2 regions of the Streptomyces sp. NPDC057702 genome follow, and region 2 is predicted to be linked to the other one. Evidence: riboswitches for the same ligand, from Rfam matches in the RefSeq annotation. Region 2 holds a riboswitch; the other holds the start of a gene.
The links. Region 2 has a riboswitch for S-adenosylmethionine ahead of ACFVFR_RS13750 (aminotransferase class V-fold PLP-dependent enzyme). Riboswitches for the same ligand answer to the same signal wherever they lie in the genome.

Region 1: linked by a shared signal. The riboswitch ahead of thrC (threonine synthase) and the one ahead of ACFVFR_RS13750 (aminotransferase class V-fold PLP-dependent enzyme) in region 2 are both predicted to bind S-adenosylmethionine.

Annotation. Positions count from the first base shown of each region.
Region 1 covers NZ_JBHVJC010000001.1:12,488-17,428, forward strand. The annotation lists gene ACFVFR_RS00050 (trehalose-6-phosphate synthase) at 1-214, opposite strand, end outside; gene ACFVFR_RS00055 (glucosyl-3-phosphoglycerate synthase) at 396-1,397, opposite strand; SAM riboswitch class I at 1,572-1,710, shown strand; gene thrC (threonine synthase) at 1,728-3,044, shown strand; gene ACFVFR_RS00065 (MoaD/ThiS family protein) at 3,149-3,424, shown strand; gene ACFVFR_RS00070 (cold-shock protein) at 3,866-4,072, shown strand; gene ACFVFR_RS00075 (hypothetical protein) at 4,122-4,340, shown strand; gene ACFVFR_RS00080 (hypothetical protein) at 4,359-4,838, shown strand.
Region 2 covers NZ_JBHVJC010000015.1:62,872-67,812, reverse strand. The annotation lists gene trpD (anthranilate phosphoribosyltransferase) at 1-1,034, shown strand, start outside; SAM riboswitch class IV at 1,244-1,361, shown strand; gene ACFVFR_RS13750 (aminotransferase class V-fold PLP-dependent enzyme) at 1,626-3,113, shown strand; gene ACFVFR_RS13745 (glycerate kinase) at 3,250-4,647, opposite strand; gene ACFVFR_RS13740 (SLC13 family permease) at 4,834-4,941, opposite strand, start outside.

The DNA.
Region 1 (4,941 bases), on a different contig from region 2:
GGGACGCGGCGGAACGGGGGGACGGCCGGGGCTCGGGCGCGCTCGCGGCGTCGGAGCCACCGGGTGCGGTTCGCGATGGCGAACGGGGCGGGGGTGACGCCAGCGCGTACGAGACGGGTCCGCGGTTGGAGGCGACCAGCACCAGGGCACCGGGCCCTGGGTCGGCGTCTCGCGCGGAGTCGGCGGCGTCCTGTGCGGGGTACGCGGGGACCATGCGGCGAGCCTAGCCAGGACCGGAACCGCTCAAACGTGCGGACGCATCCCGCCCCACCCGCCTACCCGGCCACCACCCGACCGCCCGACGACTCCCGCTACGCCGATTCCCGTACGCCGCGCCCGCCCCGTGCCACCCACGACCCCCGCGCGCCGCACGACCCCCGACCGCCCGCGTCGTCTCAGGCCGCCCAGCGCTCCGCGTACTCCGGGATCTCGATCATCGGCGGGCGTTCCTCGGTGTCCACCGGGTACGTGTGCGGGGTGAATCCGCCGTCCGCGCCACGCGTGAACTGCGTCAGCTGCGGGCGCACCAAGTGACCACGGGCCAGGCGTAGTTGGGCGGTGCGGTAGATGGCCGCCGCCATCCGGCCCAGGGCCTGGCCGTCCTGGTGGCGATGGCGGCGTACGCCCACGTCCACCTGGCCGAGCGCGTCGAGTCCGACCGTGTGCAGCGCGTCCACCAGCAGGCCGATCTCCACGCCGTAGCCGACCGGGAACGGCAGTCGCTCAAGGAGCGACCGGCGCGCCGCGTACTCGCCGCCGAGCGGCTGGACGAACCCCGCGAGCAGCGGCCAGTGCAGGTTCAGCAGCGGCCTGGCCACCAGTTCGGTCACCCGACCGCCCTGTCCGGCGGGCCCACCACCCACCACGTCGCCGGGTTCCTCGTCCGGCTCGACCGGGTGCCCCGACAGCTGGAGCGGCCGGTCGTACATCGCCTTGACGAACTGCGTCTCGGGGTCGGTGAGCAGCGGGCCGACGATCCCGGAGACGAAGGTGGTGGAGAAGTCGCGCAGGTCGGCGTCGACGAAGCAGACGATGTCGCCGTCCGTGGCCAACAGCGAGCGCCACAGCACCTCGCCCTTGCCCGGCACCGTCGGCACCCGGGGCAGCAGGCTGTCGCGGTGCACCACGCGCGCCCCCGCCGCCCGCGCGACCTCGGCGGTGCGGTCGCTCGATCCCGAGTCCAGCACCACCAACTCGTCCACCAGGGGAGCCGGGCCCATCAGGTCGCGACGTATCGCGGCGACGATCGCGCCGACCGTGGCCTCCTCGTTCAACGCCGGCAGCACCACGCTGACGCGGGTGCCGGTGGCCCGTTTCGCCGTCAGGAGCACGTCGAGCGGACGGTCGGCGGCGGACCAGGACCGTCGGCTCAGCCAGCGCTCCACCTCTTCCAGCACGTGCGTGACTCCTTTGCGCGCCGGGCGGCGCTCGATGTTACGTTCATCTCGTGGTTTGGACGACCCCCTCCAGGGTTCCAACCTTCGGTTACAGTCTTGAACAACGCGGATGACCGTCGCATGCCGGGGTCATCACGCCAACAAACGCCTGGCTCCAAGGAGCCGGTGCCATACCGCTCATCCAGAGGGGCAGAGGGATACGGCCCGTTGAAGCCCCGGCAACCCTCCAGTCGGTTTCTCGCGAAGCGAGGCTCCCGGCCGGGAAGGTGCCAATTCCGTCTCGTGACGAGATGCGTCGCGAGGAAGATGAGGAGAAAGGGCCTCGCCTCCATGGCTGTGCAAGTCACCGAAACCAGCACCACCACCCCCGCTGACCCCGCCGTTTCCACCGGCTCGGTCGATCTGGGCCCCGCCGTCGCGCTGTCCTGTCGCGAGTGCGGCGAGCGCTTCGACCTCGGTCCGATCTTCGCCTGCGCACTGTGTTTCGGCCCCCTTGAGGTGGCGTACGACCTGCCGACCGGCGACCCGGAGGCGCTGCGCGAGCGCATCGCGGCCGGCCCGAACAGCATCTGGCGGTACGCGCCGCTGCTGCCGGTGCCCGCCGACGTCGCCGCCAAGCCCAACCTGAACCCGGGCCTGACCCCCCTCGTCCAGGCCGACCGACTCGCCAGCGAGCTCGGCGTCACCGGCGGCCTGTACGTCAAGGACGACTCGGGCAACCCGACGCACTCCTTCAAGGACCGGGTCGTGGCCGTCGCCGTCGAGGCCGCCCGCGCCTTCGGCTTCACCACGCTCTCCTGCTCCTCCACCGGCAACCTGGCCGGCGCGGTCGGTGCCGCCGCCGCCCGCGCCGGCTTCCGCTCCTGCGTGTTCATCCCGCACGACCTGGAGGCGGGCAAGGTCGTCATGGCCGCCGTCTACGGCGGCGAGCTGGTGGCCATCGAGGGCACCTACGACGACGTCAACCGCTTCTGCAGCGAGCTGATCGGCGACTCGCTCGGCGAGGGCTGGGGCTTTGTCAACGTGAACCTGCGCCCGTACTACGGCGAGGGCTCCAAGACGCTGGCCTACGAGATCTGCGAGCAGCTCGGCTGGGAGATCCCCGACCAGATCGTCATCCCGATCGCCTCCGGCTCGCAGCTCACCAAGATCGACAAGGGGCTCAAGGAGCTGATCAAGCTCGGCCTGGTCGAGGACAAGCCGTACAAGATCTTCGGCGCGCAGGCCGAGGGCTGCTCGCCGGTCTCCCGCGCCTTCAAGGACGGGCACGACGTGGTGCGCCCGGTGAAGCCCGACACCATCGCCAAGTCGCTGGCCATCGGAAACCCGGCCGACGGCCCGTACGTGCTCGACATCGCCCGGCGCACCGGGGGAGCGGTGGAGGACGTCACCGACGCGCAGGTGGTCGACGCGATCAAGCTGCTCGCCCGTACCGAGGGCATCTTCGCCGAGACCGCCGGCGGCGTGACCGTGGGTGTCACCAAGAAGCTCATCGAGACCGGGCAGCTCGACCCGACCCTGACCACCGTCGTCCTCAACACCGGTGACGGGCTCAAGACGCTGGACGCCGTCGCGCCCACGGCCGGGCCCACCGCGACGATCAAGCCGAGCCTCGACGCGTTCCGCGCGGCGGGCCTGGCGGGCTGAGGCCCGCGCGTCGGCCAGGCCGTCGGTCGCGCCCGCGACGGCGGCCCGGCCCGACCGCCGCGACCAGCAAGCTCTCCCCGTTCTCCCACGAAGGTGACCCCAACATGAGCGTCAGCGTTCGCATTCCGACCATTCTGCGCACCTACACCGACGGCAAGGCCGAGGTGAGCGCCGAGGGCGCGACCCTCGGCGAGGTGCTGGCGGACCTGGAGAAGAACCACCAGGGCATCGCCGCCCGCGTGCTCGACGACCAGGGCAAGCTGCGCCGCTTTGTGAATGTGTACGTCAACGACGACGACGTGCGATTCAGTAGCGGACTGGAAACGGTCACCCCGGACGGTGCGGGCATTTCGATCATTCCCGCCGTCGCCGGCGGCTGACCGACCCGCTCCGCCGCGAACTGCCGGAACTGCCCCGTCCACCGGAAAGTGGACGGGGCAATTCCATGTTTAGAACCGCGATAGAGTTGAAGTGATCTCCTCTCCGCCTCACGGGCCCGTGTGTGGACCGCATATGGGAACCCGTCAAAATGTGCGCGAAGCGTGGACATGTTTTGCCGGTTTACTCCCGCCATGTCCGGCCCGACTTGACCGGTAATCGCCGGAATTCGCCCCGTATCGCCGATGACGCGTGCCCAGAATTCTCGTCCGATTGACCTGTTGCTCTGGGCATCTGGGCAGATACATTCAGCGGCGGTCGACGCGTTCCGGCGCACGCCCCAGGGGTCCCCTTTCCATTCGTCAGGGGTTCTCAGGGGTGAGGTCTGACCCGGGTCCGCGGAGTGCGGTCCTGCGCAAGGGCCAGCAATAGGGGAGTTAGGAATGGCTCAGGGCACCGTCAAGTGGTTCAACGCGGAGAAGGGATACGGCTTCATCGCGGTCGACGGTGGTGCGGACGTGTTCGTCCACTACAGCGCGATCCAGATGGACGGGTACCGCACCCTTGAGGAGGGCCAGCGGGTCGAGTTCGAGATCTCGCAGGGTCAGAAGGGGCCGCAGGCGGACATGGTCCGCGTGGCCGGCAGCTGAGCGCCGACCGACTGCAGCGTGAACAAGGGCCCGCACCCTCGGCAGGGGGGTGCGGGCCCTTCGCGTTGGCCTCGCCGGCCTGGCCGTTCCGACTACCTCACCCCGGTCGACCTCGCTGATATGGCTGACCTCGCCGGTCTGGCTGACCGTGCCGGTCCGGCCGATCTCGCTGACCCGGTTGACCTCACTGGTCTGGCCGATCTTGCCGACCTGGCTGGCCTCGCTGGTCTGGCCGAGGCGCCGGCCCCGGTCGACCTCGCTGGTGTGACTGACCTCGCCGACCCGGTTGGCCTCGCTGGTCCGGCTGAGCTCGCCGCCCCGGCTGAGCTCGCCGCCCCGGTTGGCCTCGCCGCCGCAGTTGACCCCGCCGGTCTGGCCGAGGTGCCGGCCCCGGCTGACCTCGCTGGTGTGGCCGATCTCGCCGACGCGGTTGGCCTCGCCGCCCCGGCTGACCTCGCTGGTGTGGCCGATCTCGCCGCCCCGGTTGACCTCGCCGACCCGGCTCGCCTCGCCGGTCCGGTTGACCTCGCTGGTCTGGCCGAGGTGCCGGCCCCGGTCGACCTCGCTGATATGGCTGACCTCGCCGGTCTGGCTGACCTCGCCGCTCGGGATGGGTTGGTTGGCCCGGCCGATCTCGCCGACCCGGCTGGCCTCGCCGACCCAGCTGACCTCGCTGGTCTGGCTCGCCTCGCCGACCCGGCTGACCTCGTCGACCCGGCTCGCCTCGCCGGCCGATCTCGCCGCCCGGCTGGCCTCGCTGGTGTGACTGACCTCGCTGGTCTGGCTCGCCTCGCCAACACGGCCGATCTCGCCGCCCCGGTTGACCTCGCCGACCCGGCTCGCCTCGCCGACACGGTTGGCCTCGCCGG
Region 2 (4,941 bases):
GTGCCGACGCCTCCGCCTGGGCGATGGACCGCATCATGCGCGGGCAGGCCAGCGACACCCAGATCGCGGGCTTCGCGGTCGCCCTGCGGGCCAAGGGCGAGACGGTCGACGAGGTCGCCGGCATGGTCCGCACGATGTACGAGCACGCCAACCTCATCGAGGTGCCCGGGCCCACCGTGGACATCGTGGGCACCGGTGGCGACGGGGCCAAGACGGTCAACATCTCCACCATGTCCTCGATCGTCGTCGCCGGCACCGGCGCTCGGGTCGTCAAGCACGGCAACCGGGCGGCCTCCTCGGCCAGCGGGGCGTCCGACGTACTGGAGAAGCTCGGCGTCAACCTGGACCTGACGCCGGCACGGGTGGCCGAGGTCGCCGAGGAGGCGGGCATCACCTTCTGTTTCGCCGTCAAGTTCCACCCCTCGCTGCGGCACGTGGCGGCGGCCCGCCGCGAGCTGGGCATCCCCACCACGTTCAACTTCCTGGGGCCGCTGACCAACCCCGCCAAGGTCACGGCCCAGGCCACCGGCGTGGCCGACGCCCGGATGGCGCCGATCCTGGCCGGCGTGCTGGCCGGCCGCGGGTCCAGCGCGCTGGTCTTCCGTGGCGACGACGGCCTGGACGAACTGACCACCACCGCCACCTCACGCGTGTGGGAGGTGCGCGACGGGGCCGTGCGCGAGCAGACCTTCGACCCCCGCGACGTCGGCCTGGAGATGGTGCCCGTGGAGGCCCTGCGCGGCGCCGACGCCTCGTACAACGCCGACGTCGCCCGGCGACTCCTGGCGGGGGAGACCGGACCCGTCCGGGAGGCGGTGCTGCTCAACTCGGCGGCGGCGCTGGTGGCCCTGGACGGGCTGCGCGCGGAGTCGGCCGCGGAGTCGGCCGGCCGCTTCGAGGTGGGTGCCCCGGCGGCCGAGTTGCCGCCGCTTCCCGACCGGATCGCGGCGGCGTTGGGCCGCGCCGCCGAGTCCATCGACTCGGGCGCGGCCCAGCGCACCCTGGACCGCTGGGTGGCCGCCAGCCAGGCGTAACCGCGACAGGATCAGGTCAGGGCGCGTCCCCGCGCGGGGGCGCGCCCTGGCGTTCTTCTGCCCGCCGTACGCGCCGTTCCGCGCTGGTCACGGGGGTGTGCCACGAGGGCTCGGGGTGGGCGCGGAGTGGCTGGTTCGATGCCCTGTTCGGGCCGGGTGGGGGAGGGCGGCGTTTGCGGTGGGGCCAGGGTGTGGCATGATGCTTCGCAGGTCACGAGTGACAGCGATTCAGGCCCCGGCCCGCTGTCCGGCAACCCTCCGTCCGTGGCGGGGTGCCCCGGGTGATGACCAGGCCGTAGGCAGCGAGGTCTACGGCAAGCGCGGACCCCTCCGCACTCGTTTCGAGTGAGACATCCAGGGGTCCTGGTGGTCGAGGGAGAAGCTCCGTGAGTCAGCGAATGCGCTAGGGCCCAGCGGCCCCTGTTCCTCCTCCGGTTCTCTCCGGATGTTCCGGCCCATCCTCCGTGCCCTTCGCCGGGCGCTTCCCGGGCCGTTTTCCGCACCTGTCGACGGGTCACCCGTCAGCCGTGCGTTTCCCAAGCCCTGATGCTTCCCTTCGTGTGAAGCCCTGCCCTGCCGGGAGATCTCGCCATGTCCACGCGCCCCTTCGCCGCCGCCCCCACCGCCTTCGCCCCCGCCACCACGGACGCCCCCGGCGCCACCGCCGAGGTCACCGCCGCCGGCGCGGCGCCGGCCGAGCCCGCCTGTGACGCCGTGGCGGAGGCGGCGCCGCTGCCCGTGCTGGGCGACGAGGTGCGGGTTCCGCTGGTCACCGGGGGCGAGGTCACCTACGCCGCGCTCGACTACGCCGCCAGCGCCCCCGCGCTGCGCCGGGTGTGGGACGACGTCGCCGCGTACGCCCCGTACTACGGCAGCGTGCACCGTGGGGCGGGCTACCTCTCGCAGCTGTCGACCGACCTCTTCGAGACCAGCCGCGCGGACGTGGCCGCCTTCCTCGGCTGCCGCGAGGACGACCAGGTCGTCTTCACCCGCTCGACCACCGATTCGCTGAACCTCCTGGCCGCCGTGCTCCCCGCCGGCACGCGGGTGTTCGTCTTCGAGACCGAGCACCACGCCGCGCTGCTGCCCTGGGAGCGGCAGGAGGGCGTGAGCGTGACCTACCTCAGCGCGCCCCGCTCGCCCGCCCAGGCCGTGCGGACCCTGACGGACGCGCTGGCCGAACGGGCCGCGTCCGAGGGGCCCGCGCTGGTCTGCGTGACCGGCGCCTCGAACGTCACCGGCGAGCTGTGGCCGGTACGCGAACTGGCGGCGGCGGCACACGCGCACGGCGCCCGGATCGTGCTGGACGCGGCCCAGCTCGCGCCCCACCACCCGGTCAGCGTCGCCGAGTTGGACGTGGACTGGATCGCCTTCTCCGGCCACAAGCTGTACGCGCCCTTCGGCTCCGGCGTGCTCGCCGGCCGCGCGGACTGGCTGACCGAGGCCGAGCCCTACCTCGCCGGCGGCGGCGCCAGCCGCACCGTGACCCGCGCCGAGGACGGCGGCGTCGACGTGGCCTGGCACACCACCGCGGCCCGGCACGAGGCGGGCTCCCCGAACGTGATCGGCGTGTACGCCATCGCCTCCGCCTGCCGGGCGCTGACCGAGGCCGGCTTCGACACGCTGGTGGCCCGCGAGCAGCGGCTGATCACCGCCGTACGAGAGGGGCTCGCGGACGTTCCGCAGGTGCGCTTCCTGTCGCTGTTCGGCGACGACGCGCCCCGGGTCGGCGTGCTCTCCTTCGTGGTGGACGGCTGGAACAGCTCGCACTTCGCCGCCGCGCTCTCCGCGGAGTACGGCATCGGCGTACGCGACGGCCTCTTCTGCGCCCACCCGCTGGTGCGCACCCTGCTGGACAGCGAGCCGACGGAGCCGGGGGAGTGCGGCGCGCCGGACCAGGCCACGGGCGGCTCGGGCGCGCTGAACGCGATCCGGGTCAGCTTCGGCGCCGGCACGCCCGACGAGCACGTCGAGCGGTTCGTGCGCGCGGTACGCGAGCTGGTGAGCCAGGGCGCCCGTTGGAGCTACCGCACCGAGGGTGGCCGCTGCGTGCCGGACCGCGGGGCGGGCGCGCGCTGACCCGTCGGCTTCCACCTGCCCGGCGCGCGAGGTCGCCGCACTCGGCCGGGGCGGCTCAACTGGCGTGGGGCGCCGATCCGTCGCGCTCGGCCAGCCCGTAAGCCGCCCCCGCGCCGCTCGTGGCGGAGCCCGGGTCTCAGCCCGACGCGAGGGCCGGCCCCGGCAGCGGGGCGGGCCGAGCCGGGGGCGGCGGACAGGCCGGGGTGCCGGCCAGCCGGGTGCCGATGAGGATCATCCGCAGGGCCGCCTCCGCCGCGTCCGCGAGGAACTCGCCGCCCCGGCCCAGGGCTTCGGCGAGCGCCACCGGCCTGGGCAGGATGCCGTGGTAGGCGTCCACCCCGGCCCCGCGCACCTCCCGGGCGCCCTCGCCGATGGTGCCCGCGAGGGCGAGCACGGGCCGGCCGTGCGCCGTGGCCCGGCGCGCGACCTCGGCCGGGATCTTGCCCCGCGTGGTCTGCCGGTCGAGCGCGCCCTCGGCGGTGACGACGAGATCGGCGCGGGCCAACCGGGCGTCGAGGTCCAGGCCGTCCAGGAGGACGTCGAAGCGGGGGAGCAACTGCCCGCCGAGCGCCGCCAGTCCCGCGCCCAGGCCGCCGGAGGCACCGGTTCCGGGCCCGTGGCGCAGATCGAGTCCGGCCGGGGCGGGGTCGACGGATACGAGGCTCAGCCGTGGCGGAGCGAGCGCGGGGTGACCCGGAGCGTGCCCCGTCGGGTGGCCGGTGGTCTCGCGGCCGGCCCGGGGCCGGCCGCGGGCACGCCGGGCGAGGCGGGGCTCGTGGACGTCGCGCGTCAGCACCAGGGCCCAGCGGTCCAGCGCCGCCGACAGCTCCTCGACCTGTTCCGGGGTGGCGCCCTTCTGCGGGCCGAAGACCCGGGCCACACCGTGCGGACCGGCCAGCACGTTGAACGGGTTGCAGGCCACCTGGAGTTCGACGTCGGCGAGCCGGGGATCGAGGCCGCTCGCGTCGATCCGGGCCAGCCGGGTCAGGGCCCGGCCACCGGGCGGGAGCTCGCGACCGTCCGCGTCCAGCAGTCGGGCGCCCAGCGCCTGGAGCGCGCCCGCGCCGCCGTCGGAGGTGCCCGAGTCGCCACAGCCGACCAGGACGCGACGGGCCCCGTGGTCCAGCGCGGCCCGGACGAGTTCGCCGACGCCGCGCGTGGTGGTGGCGCCCGGGTCGCGCCGGCCGGGTGGCACCAGGGCCAGCCCGGCGACGGCGGCCATCTCGACCACGGCGGTACGCGCCCCGTGACCCGCGCGGGCGCCGGGGCCGAGCAGCGCGAAGTGGGTGGGCACCGGGTCGCCGACCGGCCCGGTGGCGATGCGGTGGTGCAGGGCGCCACCGCTGGCGGCGGCCAGCGCCTCGGCGGTCCCCTCACCCCCGTCCACCAGCGGTATCAGGTCGGTCTCGGCATCCGGTACGACGCGCTGCAGCCCCTCGGCGATGGCCTCGGCGGCCTCGCGCGCGGACAGCGACTCCTTGAAGCCGCTGGGGGCCACGGCACAGCGCAGCGGGCGGGAGGTGTGGGCGTTCATGGTGCTCCGTGAGTGCGGGTGCGGGTGGGTGAGGTGGGACGAGGGATGTCGGCGGCGCGGCGGCCGGGGCGTGGGGTGACGGGAGTGGCGGGGCGCGGCGCGGTCCCGGTGTGACGCCGGAGGGCGAGGGCCGGCCTGGTGCGGGGGGTCGGTGTGGCGCGTCACCCGCCCGGGGCGGGGCGCGGGTCAGAGTGGTACGCCGAGGAGGGGCCAGACGGCGAGGGCGAAGACCAGGACCAGGGCCGCCGTCAGCGGGGCCAGGACCAGGGAGAGGCGGAGCAGGTCGCGCGGGGT